DNA from 2 places in the Virgibacillus sp. GM2-2 genome. Region 2 is predicted to be linked to the other one. Evidence: a T-box and tRNA genes for the amino acid it is inferred to sense, from the RefSeq annotation. Region 2 holds a T-box; the other holds one or more tRNA genes.
The links. A T-box is a leader RNA that pairs with one kind of tRNA and senses whether it is charged. The one in region 2 lies ahead of ACY9Z2_RS03985 (valine--tRNA ligase), so its partner is inferred to be a tRNA-Val.
Positions count from the first base shown of each region.

Region 1 (7,647 bases), on a different contig from region 2:
TACATTACCGACAAATGTACTCGGTTCTTGGAAAAATTTCTGTTCCATATTGGATTGCCTCCTACGATTATTAGTTACCTTTTGTAAGTAAGTATAATTTAGTAATTAATTAATGTCAATAGTGTAGTGATAATACTAAATATCCACATCCTTACATTAGAAAACCTGGCTTATCGCCAATCCATAGTTACACTTATGCAGTAAGAAAGGATTAAAACTTTCTTACCTCCCAAAAAATACAGTAGTCCTATTTAATAGAACTACTGTATTTTTTAACAAAATTCTCTACTGTCATCATACTTTTACACGTTTCTCTATCAATTTTTGGAACTCTGTAGATGATACAGGTTTACTGAACAAATACCCTTGATACTCATCACCTTCATATTGGTAAAGTGAATTTAGCTGATCAGGTGTTTCGACACCTTCTGCTATAACATTCAGGTTCAGACTATTTGCCATACTAATAATGGTTTTGACAATAGCTGCGTCTTTGTGATCATGGATATTATCAATAAATAATTTATCAATTTTTAACGTATCCAGTGGAAAAGATCGTAAATAGCTTAATGAAGAATAGCCAGTACCAAAATCATCGAGTGACAAAGTTACGCCCATGGCTTTTAATTTTTCCATAATTGGTAAAGCATAGACAGGATTTTGGACAATACTCTCGGTTAGTTCTAATTCTAGATAACATGCTTCTAATCCCGTTGTATTTAATATTTCTTCTACGGTTTCCACAAAATCAGGTTGCTGAAATTGCAATGCTGATATATTTAAGCTTACCCTTAGTTTTGTATGACCATCTTCTTGCCAAATAGTAGCTTGTCTACATGCTTCTTTCATTACCCATTTACCAATTGGGACAATGAGGCCAGTTTCCTCCGCTAGTGGAATAAAATCATTTGGAGAAACTAAACCAAGTTCTTCATGATTCCATCTAAGTAGTGCCTCTACTCCTTTTATTTTTCCAGTTTTCACGTGAACTTGTGGTTGATAGTATAACTCAAATTCTTCTTTCTCTAGCGCTTTGCGCAATCCCATTTCCAGATTCATTTTGTCCGCAATAATATTATTTAAATCTGCGGTAAAAAACTGATAATTATTTTTCCCAAGCTCCTTCGCCCGATACATGGAGGTGTCTGCATTTTTAATTAACACATCAACTTCTGTCCCATCTTCTGGATACATACTAATTCCGATGGAGCCTGAGATAAATAATTCGTTGTTATCTAGTACAAACGAATGGCTAAGTGTTTCTAAAAGTTTTTTCGCAACATTTGCTACTTCTTTGTGAGTCGTGTTAGGAAATACCAAGATGTATTCGTCTCCACCTTGACGTGAAAGCATGTCTTTTTTTGCAATACAGGACTCCATTCGTTTGGCGACTTCTACAAGTAAACGGTCACCTGCACCATGTCCTAATGTATCATTTATTGTTTTAAAACGATCTAGATCAATAAACATCACTGCTAAAAGTTGATCATTGATTGCAGCCTGTTCGATACACATCACTAAATGGTTATTTAAAAAACGACGATTCGGTAAATTGGTTAGTGGATCACGGTAGACCAATTCTGTAATCTTTTCTTCTGCTTTTTTTCGTTCGGATATATCTCGTATAATCCCACTGAAAAATATTTCCTTATCTTTGTTAAAAGTGGAGATGGACAATTCGATTGGAAAAACATTTCCATTTTTTCGTAAACCTTGTAATTCTACTGTCTTACCAATTACGTGTGTATTTTTTGTTTCTATATAGCGCTTCATTCCTTTTTCATGTGCTTCTCGGTAATCCTCTGGAATGATGATTTGTAAATTTTGTCCAATAGCTTCCGTTGCTTTATATCCAAAAATTTTTTCCGCACCAGAATTCCAAGCAATAATAATTCCTTGAGCGTCACACAACATTACGGCATCATTAGCACTCATTACAACGGTTTGATACATATTGTCGATAAACTCGAGTTCAGATGACTTTAATTGAAACCGTTTATCTGAGTATATTCCAGTTACAACAAATGCTAGAATAACAAACATCCCAAGACCGACACCATAGGCCATTGCAGTATTGTTAACGGCAAGCCCAAAGGTATGTTCCGTATGGTTCGATTGTGAGTGGAAGCTAGCGGCTGCCATACCGGTATAATGCATTCCGGCAATTGCTATTCCCATGATGACCGCACTTCCGACTTTTCTCACTTGGACACCTAGTTTATTTGAATCGGTTTGAAAATAGAATAATAAATATAAAGCTACAAATGCAGCCCCGAAAGCGATTAAAAATGATAATAGTAATAGTACTAAATTGTATGCGATCGTTGCATTCATTTGCATGGATGCCATTCCAACATAATGCATGGAAACAATACCTGTTCCAATAAAAAATGCTCCGATACTCATATGTATTTTTTGCCGTAATCCTTTACTAACAATAAAAAAAGCAATTCCACAAGATATTACCGCTAGAATAATAGATAAAATCACAAGAATAAGATTGTAGGTTACCTGTATCTCCAGATGAAAGGCGAGCATTGCAATAAAGTGCATGGACCATATTCCAAACCCAAGTGAAATGGCACCAGCTACCACCCAGACGTTTCGCATGTACCCTTTAGCGACAATTAGTCGGTTTGCTAGACTAAGAGCGGTATAGGAAGATATTATTGCAATTACTATCGAAAGAAGGACAAGTGAAGTATTGTATTGACTCGTTAGATGCACGATGATCATGCCTTTCTAGTGATGTACCGTTTTTATTGTATAAATCTAGTAATATAATACTACATATGTTATCTGAAATACATTATTCAGAAAAAAATAGTAGAATTCTTGCTTAATTTGTAGCGTTATTCTAAGCTTAGACGTAAGGAGGAATCAGGATGAGTGAAGAAAATATATCAAATATTGACTATAAGCAAGTAATGGAGTATGCTTTAGAACCGTTGATTATCCACACAAAACTAAAAATCCTCTATGTTAATCGTGCAGCTGAAAAATTTTTTAAAACTTCCAAAGAAGAAATTATTGGCGAAAATCCACTTGATATTTTTAGAGATTCATCTAAATCGGCAATCGAAACCAGAATTGATTCTGCTTACAACCAACCAGCAAATGTGATTGAAGAGTTCGTTTATAAAAAGGATGGAACAACAACTCAAGTAGAACTTTACTGCCATCCAGTGCAAATTGGCAAGACAAAGGCTATTCAAAGCTATATACGTGATATAACAGGGAAAAAAACAACGGAAAACAAGCAGAACGAAATGCTGAAGGAAATAAATAAGCTTTCTTCCACATTGGTGCCACTTATGGATAAAATTGCTGTACTACCTTTAATGGGGTCTATAGACGAAGAAAGAGCTACCCAAATTCTCATGAATGTACCAGAAAATGTTCAAAAGCAGGACATAGAACATTTGATTATTGATTTCTCAGGAATTCATAAATTAGATAACATTGTTACAGAATACATTTTTCGAATTACGAGTGTATTGTCATTAATAGGAGTAGAAACAATCCTGACAGGGCTTCGACCAGAATTAGCCTTAACCGCAGCCAAACAAGGCATTCATTTTGATTCCACTCCAACATTGACATCTGTTAAGGATGCTTTAAAGTATTTTGGTCTCGGGGTTAGCTGATTTATAGCATCACAAGGAAGGTAGTTCCTACTAAATAAATACTACTAAAGCCACTTTCCATAAAAGAAAGTGGCTTTCCTCTTAATGAGCCGTACTGGATTTGAACCAGTGACCCCTTGCCTGTCAAGCAAGTATTCTCCCGCTGAACTAACGGCTCGTGTAGAAGATAATTTCTCCTATTATATCCTTCACTAAAATTTCTTGCAAGGTATTTTTCATTCTCCCTATAATAACTCGGAGACATTTTTACTGAACTTTAATGGAAAATTTATAAATTGCAGTCATGTCGTATTTCCCCCATTCTGCCTTTATTTCGTACACATGAATTCCTTTTTTCTTTGGTACAATAATTTCTTTCCTTTCATCATCCATATAATCTCTACCTTCTGTAAGGTCTCCATCAATATTTTGTCGCTGCAGTTGTAAGTTATCTGGACTTTCTGCAAAGCGAAACGCAATAACTTCAACAACGGAAACGGTTACTGGCTTAGGTGGAACATTTGAATTCTCATCTAAAAATTCGCATTGCCTAAAAAGAAAACTTTCAGCACAAAACATACCCATTTCAATCGGAAATTCTTTACCATCTTCTGTAGTAACAGTTAATTCAATTGGATCTGGTCTTCCAATCTTGGTAAACGGCAAGACAATCAGAATCGCCAAAATAAGAAAAAAAGCAATTATCGTATATTTTTTCATCTTAAGTAACCTCCTACTAATTTTTGTACGATACAAGGCTGCCAAAAGTTCCAATTTTCTAAATTTATTTAACGCTGGGACAAATGCTCTGACTCTGAATACAATGAGTAGAACACTGTAATGAAAAGAGGGAGTATTTTGCCTAATCGAATTGAAGGAATAATAATAGACAATGATTTTGATGACGAAGATCTTCCGGCAAAACTAGAATACATTGCACTATTTTTGAATACAATAGCAAGTCTATTAGCCATGTATGGTGCTACATTAGCACGTGAACAAGCTAAGCAAGAAAAAGTGAATCTGCAACCTCGAAACCGACGAGAAAGTGATTTGCATAAACAAATTGTTAAGATGACCAAAGAAACGGAAAAACTGCAACGAAAAATGGAGAAAATGCAGCGACAAATTGACCAAATGGAAGGTTAAAAGAATTTAATCCACTGTACATGTTTATAAATTTGATTTTAGTAAAAAATAATAAAAAAGAATAAAGGAAAGTTACTATAATGTTTTATTCCTCAGTCAATATGTTAAAAATTAAAGAAGTACAAGAAAAACTAAGTTCCCTAAGGGAAAGGTACTGGATAGAAGAAGTTGTTTTTTCCATTCAATGGTGTATATTATTTGCATGTACATTGTTGGTTTTTTACCTATGGCTAAAGCTAGTAGATCGGTCTATGCTCACAAAAAACCTTCTATACGGCTTTATTATTTTACCAATCATTATGTATCTGGATATTCTAGGGGCAGAATTTACACTTTGGGATTATCCAGCGATGGTATTACCATGGGGGCCACGTATTATTTTTGTGGATATAATGGCTTCCATCATTTTCATGTATCTGTATCAACGCTTCCCTAATTGGAAAAATTACATAATTGTTTCTGTAATACTCTCCCTTATTTTTTCCTTCGTGCTGGAACCGTTGTTGGTTTATATGGATATTTATAAGCCATATGCATGGAAATCCATCTATTCTTTTCCAATATACATCCTATTAACCATTTTAATTAAGTGGATAGTGGATAAACTTTATTCGATTGAAGTAAGAAACAAAAATAATTAATGTAGCTGGTTTATCTTCCTTATGAACCAGGTTAATTATAATATCACTATGTATTTTATGTTGTTGAGATAATACAAAGCGTTCCTAGCGACATAATTAATCCTATAGCAACATAAATATATCCCCACACTTTCTCTTTATTGTTGATTTGTCTGATGCCTGATAATAAGCAATACAGGCCCAAAATAGAAAACATAACATTTTCTGGCATTCTGTAAATACCCAAGATATATAAGATAAAAAATATTGCCATTATAATTGCTATAAGCATGGTCGCTTTTTCAAAAAATTTCATATCCAGCTTTTCACCTCTATCAATGCTTCAATTATCTAAAAACGAGAATGTACATTGACACTACTGTAACAATAAGGCCTGTTACAAAGAAGATATAACCATCAATTTTAACTTTCTTCAAAATTTTTTCAATTCCAGATAACAAAAAATACATTCCCATAAAAGGCATATAAAAGTTTAGCGGTATATCGGACACTCCAACAAAATATAAAATAGCAACTATTCCAGCTGACATTGCCATAAACAATTTAGTTATATCTAGAATCTTCATGGTCAGTTTCAACTACCTCTTTTGTTTTTTACCTTAGATGTTATCCTTCTGATAAAAATAAGTACTGATAAAAAGTGATAACCCAATACATAGAAAAGTTATTGATAAGTACTGTTTAGTAGTGATTATGTCCCCATCAAAATTTTTAATATATAAATAAAGACCGAGCAAGAAAAAAGAAATTCCCATTACAAAATTTACTTTTCCTACAGTATTAAGTTCTTTCATGTTAAGCATCAATTTTCCCTCTTTTTCTATATTACATTTTGGAGACTAAACGAATACAACAGTTCCTATCCCTACAAATATTCCTGTGATTAAATATAAATAACCCTCATGCTTTTCTTTATTTATGACATTTTTTAGCCCTAAGAGAAAAAACTGTAAACCCACTAAAGTAAAAAGAATTTCTATAGTGGATTAAAATCCCCGAATAGATAATATCCAAAAACACCTATTACCAAGATACCAATAATCCTATTAAATCCTATTAAAGCCTTCATACTCTAATTCACCTTCTACTATTTTCTTCGCAACCGCACTCGGTCTAACATCTAGTGATAATAGTTTATTAATGTTTATCCATACTGGTTCATATGTACCGCGATTCCTTGATTCATCTTTGTATTCATCTCCCTTCCCTGAACCAACTTTACCACTTATTATTTCAGATACGTAAAAGTACTGCATGCCGTTATACTGTGCTACCGCAAAGAAATCCTTAATTTTTATCTGTACACCTAGCTCTTCAAACGCTTCACGCTTGGCAGTCACTTCAGATGTTTCGCCCTTTTCAATTCCACCACCCGGGAAAACATAGTAAACCGATCCATTTCGGGTTCGTTTGATTAGAAGGATTTTATTTTTTTCAATGATAATTACTGCAGATCTATTTCGCATATTTTCTCCTTAATTAGTAACTTCAATGGGAATCACATATGTACCATCACCCTCATCCCAGCCGGCATAAATCACATAAATATATTTACCCGCTTCGCTCTGGAGATCGAAGGTACCATTCTTGCTTATAATGAAATCAATTCCCTCTTCCCAAAGACCCCCCCTCCAAGATAATAGGTTCATCAGCAAACTGGATAGTTAACTTTGCGTTTGGGTAAGTTTTATAATACGTCATACCCTCAATTTAATTGAGGTGGTTCTGCAGAATCAGAATGAACTGTTTTGGATCCGGAAGACCAAGAATAGGTTCCAATTTTATACGAAACTTTCACATCATCTATTGTAATAACTGGATACGGTGGGGCAAGGTTGTCAGTAGATGTTTCTTCTGAATCATTACAAGCAACTAAACCTATAAACACGATCAAAATCAATACTACTTTTTTCATTTTCATACCAAATCTTTCTCGGTCGTCTTCCACTTGAAATAGTTATAAGCGATGGAGCCTAATATTAAACAGAATGCACCTACCACGATTAACCGAACAAATTCAGGATAAAAACCCCAAAGAAGTAAAATTGGTATGTAAAAGATGAAAGTGATTGGAAGTGCAATTAGTCCTCGAAGCATTTTCCTCCTATAGCTTAGCCTGTAGTAATTCAATGTAAAGCCTTTATCGACTTTTTCTTTTCCTCTTGCCCTTGTCTAAAGGATGAATTGAATGATTCCCATCAATAGAAATATAATAACAACATTAATAAGTG
Region 1 covers NZ_JBUZWC010000009.1:106,774-114,420, reverse strand. Annotated here, with positions in the region: gene ACY9Z2_RS12250 (VOC family protein) at 1-48, opposite strand, end outside; gene ACY9Z2_RS12245 (EAL domain-containing protein) at 295-2,727, opposite strand; gene ACY9Z2_RS12240 (PAS domain S-box protein) at 2,886-3,647, shown strand; tRNA gene ACY9Z2_RS12235 (tRNA-Val) at 3,733-3,804, opposite strand; gene ACY9Z2_RS12230 (hypothetical protein) at 3,894-4,346, opposite strand; gene ACY9Z2_RS12225 (hypothetical protein) at 4,485-4,775, shown strand; gene ACY9Z2_RS12220 (CBO0543 family protein) at 4,877-5,416, shown strand; gene ACY9Z2_RS12215 (hypothetical protein) at 5,472-5,711, opposite strand; gene ACY9Z2_RS12210 (DUF3953 domain-containing protein) at 5,743-5,946, opposite strand; gene ACY9Z2_RS12205 (NUDIX hydrolase) at 6,463-6,882, opposite strand; gene ACY9Z2_RS12200 (hypothetical protein) at 7,122-7,331, opposite strand; gene ACY9Z2_RS12195 (hypothetical protein) at 7,334-7,513, opposite strand.
Region 1: it encodes a tRNA-Val, which carries the amino acid that the T-box ahead of ACY9Z2_RS03985 (valine--tRNA ligase) is inferred to sense. The anticodon was not compared.

Region 2 (7,647 bases):
GTTTATTAATACAAGCTATGGACGTGATATTCGTATGCATGTAGTCGGAGATGAGGTTGTTGCTTCCATGATTCGTACAGCAACTAACGATTTTCGTGCCAATGTAACAGCTGGTGGTAAAATGCAAACATACACGCCAACTAAGCAAGAAACCAAAGTTGCAATTGCCGCAACAAAAGCTATTGGTGCGGATTTTGCAGGAGTGGATTTACTCTTTGGTCCAGATGATACACCCATTATATGTGAGGTAAACTCCAATGCACATATACGTAACATGTACGATTGTACTGGAATTAATGTAGCGGACCATATTATCGATTATATTTATCAACTTCAAAGTAGGGTGATTTAAGTTGACCTATAAAGGGTGGTTAATCTATAACAAACAAGATTCCGAGGAAAACGCTTCTTATATTAACTGGTTTATAGAAGAGGCAAAACTACAAAATGCGGAGCTTTCATTAATAATAAGAGAAGATATAATACCAGCAATAGTTGACAATAATAAGTGCATACATGTAAACGGGAAAAAAATGAATTTACCAGACTTTGCTGTTGTACGAACAATAGATCCTTTATTAAGCTTACATTTAGAACAACTAGGTGTTCGTGTATTTAACTCATCTACTGTTTCGCAGATTTGTAATGATAAAGCACTTACTCACCAACACATAAGTCAACTAAACATACCCATGGTTAGCACCTATTTTACTACTAGAAAACAGTTAGAATACGATACCAATCACGAATTTCCTTTTGTCATAAAAGAAACTACCGGCCGCAGTGGAAAACAAGTTTTTCTAATAAATAATGAATATGAATTAGTAGCAAATTTACCAAGAATACATTCAACAACCATTATTAAACAATCTAGTAAAGTTATTCACGGAAAAGACTTACGCGTTTTTGTTATCGGGAAAGAGATAGTAGGAGCAGTGCTTCGTGAAAATAAGAAAGATTTCCGAGCAAATTTTAAGCTTGGTGGTTCTGCGACTTGGTATTCGTTAAATGAAAGTGAAAAAAGATTAATAGATACGATCATTAATTATTTTTCATTTGATATGGTGGGTATTGATTTTTTATTTAGTGTTGATGGAACATTACAATTTAATGAGATTGAGGATGTAGTTGGTTCACGGACGTTAAGCGCAGTAAGTGATATAAACATTCTGCAAAAATACATGAAACATATCATAAACCAACTATAAAGTGAAGCTTCATTCAGTGGGGGTTTCTTTTTCTCCCCCACTGAATGGTAGTTGAGCCCCTGATTGTGCGATGAGTGCTGACTGCTAGAAAGGAAATCAATCAACATAGCAATGTTATATATTAAGACAGGATAGTATACGTTAAAAAGCGGAATTTCATTTTTACATGAAATTCCGCTTTTTTGTTAAGCATTTAGTTCAAGTAAACGTGCTTTTACTTTAGCATGCTTTTCTAGATAATCTTTTTCTTTCTGTTTTTCTTCAGCAACTACAGCCTCTGGTGCTTTTTTAACAAAGCCTTCATTTGCTAATTTCTTTTGAACGCGTTCAACTTCCTTACTCCATTTTTCCAATTCGCTTTCCAGTCTTGCCCGTTCCTTATCAAGATCGATTAAACCTTCAAGCGGTAGAAATAATTCTGCTCCCGTAACCACTGCTGACATCGCCTTTTCTGGAATATCAATTGATGCTGCGATTTTCAACTCATCGGTATTACAGAAACGTTCGATATAGTTTCTATTAGTTTCCAACTCGGCTACTGTGGAATCATTTTCAGCTTGGATTAAAAGCTTTACTTGTTTCGACATAGGCGTATTTACTTCCGCACGGATATTCCGAACTGATTTGATAATTGAAACCAATTGTTCCATTTCTTGTTTAGCTTGTTCATCATGTAAATCCGTACGAACCTCTGGCCAGCTAGCGATTGTGATGGACTCACCTTGATGAGGAAGCTGTTGCCAAATTTCTTCTGTAATGAATGGCATGAATGGATGAAGCATGCGCATTGTGTTGTCTAGTACATACGCCAGGATCGATTGGGTCGTCTTTTTCTTCTCGGCATCATCACCATATAATGGCAGTTTGGCCATTTCAATATACCAGTCACATAAGTCATCCCAAATGAAATTGTATAAATATCGACCTGCTTCACCAAACTCATATTTAGCAGTATTCTTCGTTACTTGTTCAATGGTCTCGTTTAATCTAGTTAAAATCCAATTATCTGCAACAGACTTTTCACCTGACAAATCAATATCTTCATAAGCAAAATCTTCCATATTCATCAGACAGAATCGTGAAGCATTCCATATTTTATTGGCAAAATTCCAAGTTGCTTCAACCTTTTCCCAATAAAAACGTAGATCTTGGCCAGGTGATGCTCCTGTTAAAAGGAAGTAACGTAATGAATCCGCTCCATATTTATCGATAACATCCATTGGATCGACACCATTTCCAAGTGATTTACTCATTTTGCGACCATCTGCATCACGAATAAGTCCGTGAATTAATACATCTTTAAATGGTCGTTCATCATTAAATTCTTTTGACTGAAAAATCATACGTGCAACCCAGAAAAATATGATGTCGTAACCAGTTACCAGTACATCGGTTGGAAAATAACGTTTGAAATCTTCAGCGTCTTTGTCTGGCCAGCCCATCGTTGAAAATGGCCATAGAGCGGAAGAAAACCATGTATCTAACACATCTTCATCCTGTTCCCAATTTTCACTATCAGCTGGAGCTTCTTTACCAACGTAAATTTCGTTTGTTTCTTTGTGGTACCATGCAGGAATTCGATGTCCCCACCAGAGTTGTCTTGAAATACACCAGTCTCGAATATTATCCATCCAACGTAAATACGTATTTTCAAAACGATCAGGAACAAAATTAACCTTTTTCTCACTTTGCTGCATTTCAACGGATGCATCCGCTAACGGTTGCATATCTACAAACCATTGTGTAGACAAGTATGGTTCAACGACAGCGTCACTTCGCTCAGAATGTCCAACTGTATGCATATGTTCTTCAACTTTAAACAGTACGCCAAGATCTTTTAAATCGTTAACAATTTGCTTACGGCATTCAAAGCGATCCATCCCTTGGTATTTACCTGCGTTATCATTCATCGTGCCATCTTCGTTCATAACAAGAACCCGTTCTAAGTTATGTCGATTACCGATTTCAAAGTCATTCGGGTCATGCGCGGGAGTAATCTTAACAGCCCCTGATCCGAATTCCATGTCAACATAGTCATCTTCTACAATTTCAATCTCTCGTCCCACAATAGGTAAGATTACCTTTTTACCTACTAAGTGCTTGTAACGATCATCTTTCGGATGTACCGCAATAGCAGTATCACCTAACATCGTCTCTGGTCGAGTAGTAGCAATTTCAATTGCTTCATCGCTATCTTTAATCGGGTAACGCAAATGATAAAAATGACCTTGAATTTCTTTATGAATTACCTCAATGTCGGAAAGTGCTGTTTTTGTTTTTGGATCCCAATTAATGATATATTCACCACGGTAAATTAATCCTTTATTATACAACGTAACAAAAACTTCTCGTACTGCATCAGATAATCCTTCATCCATCGTAAAACGTTCACGGGAATAATCTAGTCCAAGACCAAGCTTCTCCCACTGCTGTCGAATGAAGCTTGCATATTCTTCTTTCCAGTCCCAGACCTTTTCAACAAATTTTTCTCGTCCTAAATCATAACGTGACTGCCCTTTTCCCTTTAATTTTGCTTCAACCTTGGCCTGTGTAGCAATACCAGCATGATCCATACCTGGTAGCCACAATACGTCATAGCCCTGCATCCGTTTCATTCTTGAGACAGTGTCTTGCATAGCTGTGTCCCATGCATGCCCTAAATGTAAACGTCCAGTAACGTTTGGAGGAGGTATTACAATTGTAAACGGCTCCTTGTTTTTATCTCCTGTCGCTTCAAAATATTTTCCATCAAGCCAAAACTGGTAACGATTTTTCTCAACTGCTTGTGGATCATATTTTGGAGGTAATGCATTTTTCGGTTTTTCTGACATGACTTTTTCCTCCTTTGAGTACTGATTTTAAACAATAAAAAAATCCTTTCATCCAATAAAGGACGAAAAGACTGTTTCCGTGGTACCACCTTTGTTTGCAGGCTAAAATAGCCTACACACTCGTCATTTTTAACGGTTTTATCCGACTTCTTCTACTCGTATTTCAAAGAAGTAGCATCTTGGGCGACCTTCCAAGTTAATAATCCTAGGAAATTCTCAGCAACCATTTCCCTCTCTTAAGGTATTATCTTGTACTCTTCCCATTCATCGCTTTTAACTATCCTGTTTGTTTTATCTATATTACCTATTTCTTCCTAGTAAATCAAGTGTTATTTTATATTCTGCACAAAAACAATGTGTGTAAACATATTATAATAAAAATTACGGATTATGTGAAGGATGTGATAAAAAATGGGACGTTATTATAGATACAAAATACCACCATGGGCAAGACACTGTATTTGCGTTCTTGAAAAAGTCACGCTACCGATATTAATTTTCCAACTAATTAGGACTTTATTTTTCCCAACAACTTTTGACGTATTTTTGTTAGGAATCATTATCGGAATTTTTATTGCTTTTTATTTGGAATGGATTTAATCCGTTTCATCCAATGTCAAATTTTCATGTGTCCATTCCGCCATCTTGATGAGCCATTGTTGATTACGTTTTAGAAAAATCACGTGTTGAATCATCGTTTTATCTGAAGCATTCGTGGCATAGCTCTCTACTGCTTTAAAATAGTTTATTGGATTCAATAAATAAATAGCTAATAAGTGTAGTTCTATTTGTTTAAGTGGATTTTCTGAAGTATAGTCTGAGAATAGATCAGAGAGACTTCTCTCTTCCCATTGGTAGTATTCGTAATGGTATTTTATCATTGCTGCAACGTCAATTACTGCATTACCATGAAAAAACGCTTCATGACTATTCTGGTACAAATGTCGTTTTACAAGCAAACTTTTAATATTTTTATTGCCGTAACAACGACAATATTTCCACTCATTAGTTTCAGAAAGAGTGCTGGTAAATTGATTAATTCTGTTAAACAATTCGTTGTAAACATATGCAATATCTCGATAATGCGTACAAACCAATAATTCAACCGGTGACATGTACCGTTTTTGTTCAAATTCATCTATGTATTGATCAAAGCGCTGACGATCTTGTTCATTCTTTTCTAAGTACTGTACAAACGTATTTTTTACTTCTTCATGATTGAGCGGAATGATTTGTGAAGTTCCTTTGTGAGCATAGCCTATATTTCGAAAGATGTCTTGTATTGTTAATTCTTTTCCATATGTATATAAATTTCTATTATTTTTCATGGATATTTTCCACCTTTCGAAAACATTAACCCCCTTGTTAACACTAGATGACTACATTACCTCAAGTGTATCTTCAGTCAAGTTTCGATTAGAGGCTTGACTGAAGATCTACCGGGTAACCATTAAGCCAAAAATAATAAACAAGGGGATAATATATTGATTTGTCAAAATTTATTTTTGATGTTGGACAGGTATATACAGTAATTGACCTTCATCCACCTCTTCATCTTCTAGGTTATTTTGCTTTGAGATGACAAGCGGATTTACTTGATAGCGTTCAGCGATGGTTTCAATGGTATCATTATCCTGCACAATGCATAATCTCATTTTTGTATAATTCTCTTCTGTCTCTCTAAACATGTTGGACAAGTAATCGATTTTTTCTCCTTCAGGTTTCTCGGAACCTTCTTGCTCTGGGGAATGAACAATAGATGACGGTGGGTCATTACTTTCTTCCTCTATCGCTACCTCTTCTTCATGCTCCTCTCGAGTTTGTGCATATTCAACAGGGGCATCCGTCTCTTCTTCCTGTTCTTCTTCATATTGATTTTTCCAATCAAAACGAAATGTTTCCTCTACATCCTCAGCAAGTACTTGATTCTGCTCTTCCACTTCATCTTCAACTTGTTCTGGTGACTCGGCTAATTCATTAATTCCTTGAATAGCAATGATGGAAGATAAGCGTATTTGATTCTGATCTGGAAGCTCATAGTCAAAGTAGTCAACAGAAACGGTTACATCATCAAGATCATTTACGCGATAAGTAGGAACCGAAATCTCAACAGGAAAACGGTGGGAAAATGATGTTTCACCACGTTCCGCCTCAAATACCTGTTCAACGTAACGCCGTGAAGGAAAATCGTCTAAATCAGGATAATTTTCATCGCCTGATCTACTTTCACTTACACGTTGATATTCGCCATTCAATTCAATTACACCTCTTATAGATATGTAATCATTAAATGGTTGTATCGAAATTTCTGGATCCAGTGAAATACCTAAAATCTCCGCTACTTCCTGTCCCGGTTCAAAATAAAGCGATTCATTTAACTCAAAGCTAAATACTGGATTTTCTTGTGACAACATACTTCCTCCTTCCTAACACTTAAAAATAAACAAATGTTTTATACAACTATATGAAACAAGGTAGGAATATATGAATGTTTATAAGGCTCTTTATTTCATGAGTAGAAAGTGAGATCGAAGTAATTGCAAAGCAGTGAAAATTTAAGATAAGGCTAACAGCAACGGTGATTTCCGCTTCCAGTAAGGCTGGTGAAGTAACATTTTCGAGGGTAATGGAATGATTACATGCTGGATTGCAGCTAACGGACTCACGATTTCTTATTTGGGAAAAATAAAGGTAAATGCGGTTGTTATCGGACTCACGATTCTTTATTTGGGTAAGAACAGTTAAAAACCATACTTTTTAGCTGAATAAGGCATCGTGTGTCCGTTAAACCTTAAAATAAAGCTAAAATAGGCAAATAAGGCATCCTCAGTCCGATACCAAACAGCGTCTTAGACAGAAATTTTCGTTTACAATTGAAGGAAATTGCGAACTAGTGAAAATTCATGATCAGTGTTCCATAGCCGTTACGAAAATACACTTTGCTTTCCGCGGGCTCGCGATGAGCCTCCTCGTGAGAAAATCACTCACTGCGGGGTCTCATCGTCTTCGCTTTTTCCGCAGGAGTCAAAGTGTATTTTCTCCACTGGAGTTGTGTTCAATAACTATTATTTCTTTTATAGGACGCTTAAAAACATTAATTATCTGCTATTTTGGCAGTTGATTGGAGCGGAGGACAGTCGACTCCTGCGGGATTAATAGGCATAGGTGAGACCTCGGGGTGCGAAGCACGAGGAGGCTCACCAGCCGCCCGCGGAAAGCGACTGCCCGCAGCGGAAATCAATGTTGCTGTTACAATAGACATGAATTTCCTTTAGTTCGCAGTTTACGGAAAATGCATCCAATACTCCCATTCTTATGTAAACAGGAAAAATGCTACCAAGAAAGAATTGGTAGCATTTTTTTTACTTTTGTATAGCAGAAAAAGAATTCCGTATAGCTGTAATCGTTTTTTCTATATCTTCGTCTGTATGTGCTGTTGAAAGGAATAACCCTTCAAATTGCGATGGTGGAAGGAACACACCATTCTCAATCATTGCCCGGTAATACTGTGCAAAATAATCTAAATTAGCACTTTGAGCTGTAGAGAAATTATCTACAGGATCATTTGTGAAAAAGACACCTAACATTGATCCGGCACGATTAATATG
Region 2 covers NZ_JBUZWC010000002.1:47,644-55,290, reverse strand. Annotated here, with positions in the region: gene ACY9Z2_RS03995 (ATP-grasp domain-containing protein) at 1-352, shown strand, start outside; gene ACY9Z2_RS03990 (ATP-grasp domain-containing protein) at 354-1,208, shown strand; gene ACY9Z2_RS03985 (valine--tRNA ligase) at 1,394-4,039, opposite strand; T-box leader at 4,095-4,316, opposite strand; gene ACY9Z2_RS03980 (YszA family small membrane protein) at 4,451-4,639, shown strand; gene ACY9Z2_RS03975 (hypothetical protein) at 4,636-5,367, opposite strand; gene ACY9Z2_RS03970 (LysM peptidoglycan-binding domain-containing protein) at 5,539-6,450, opposite strand; gene hemL (glutamate-1-semialdehyde 2,1-aminomutase) at 7,402-7,647, opposite strand, start outside.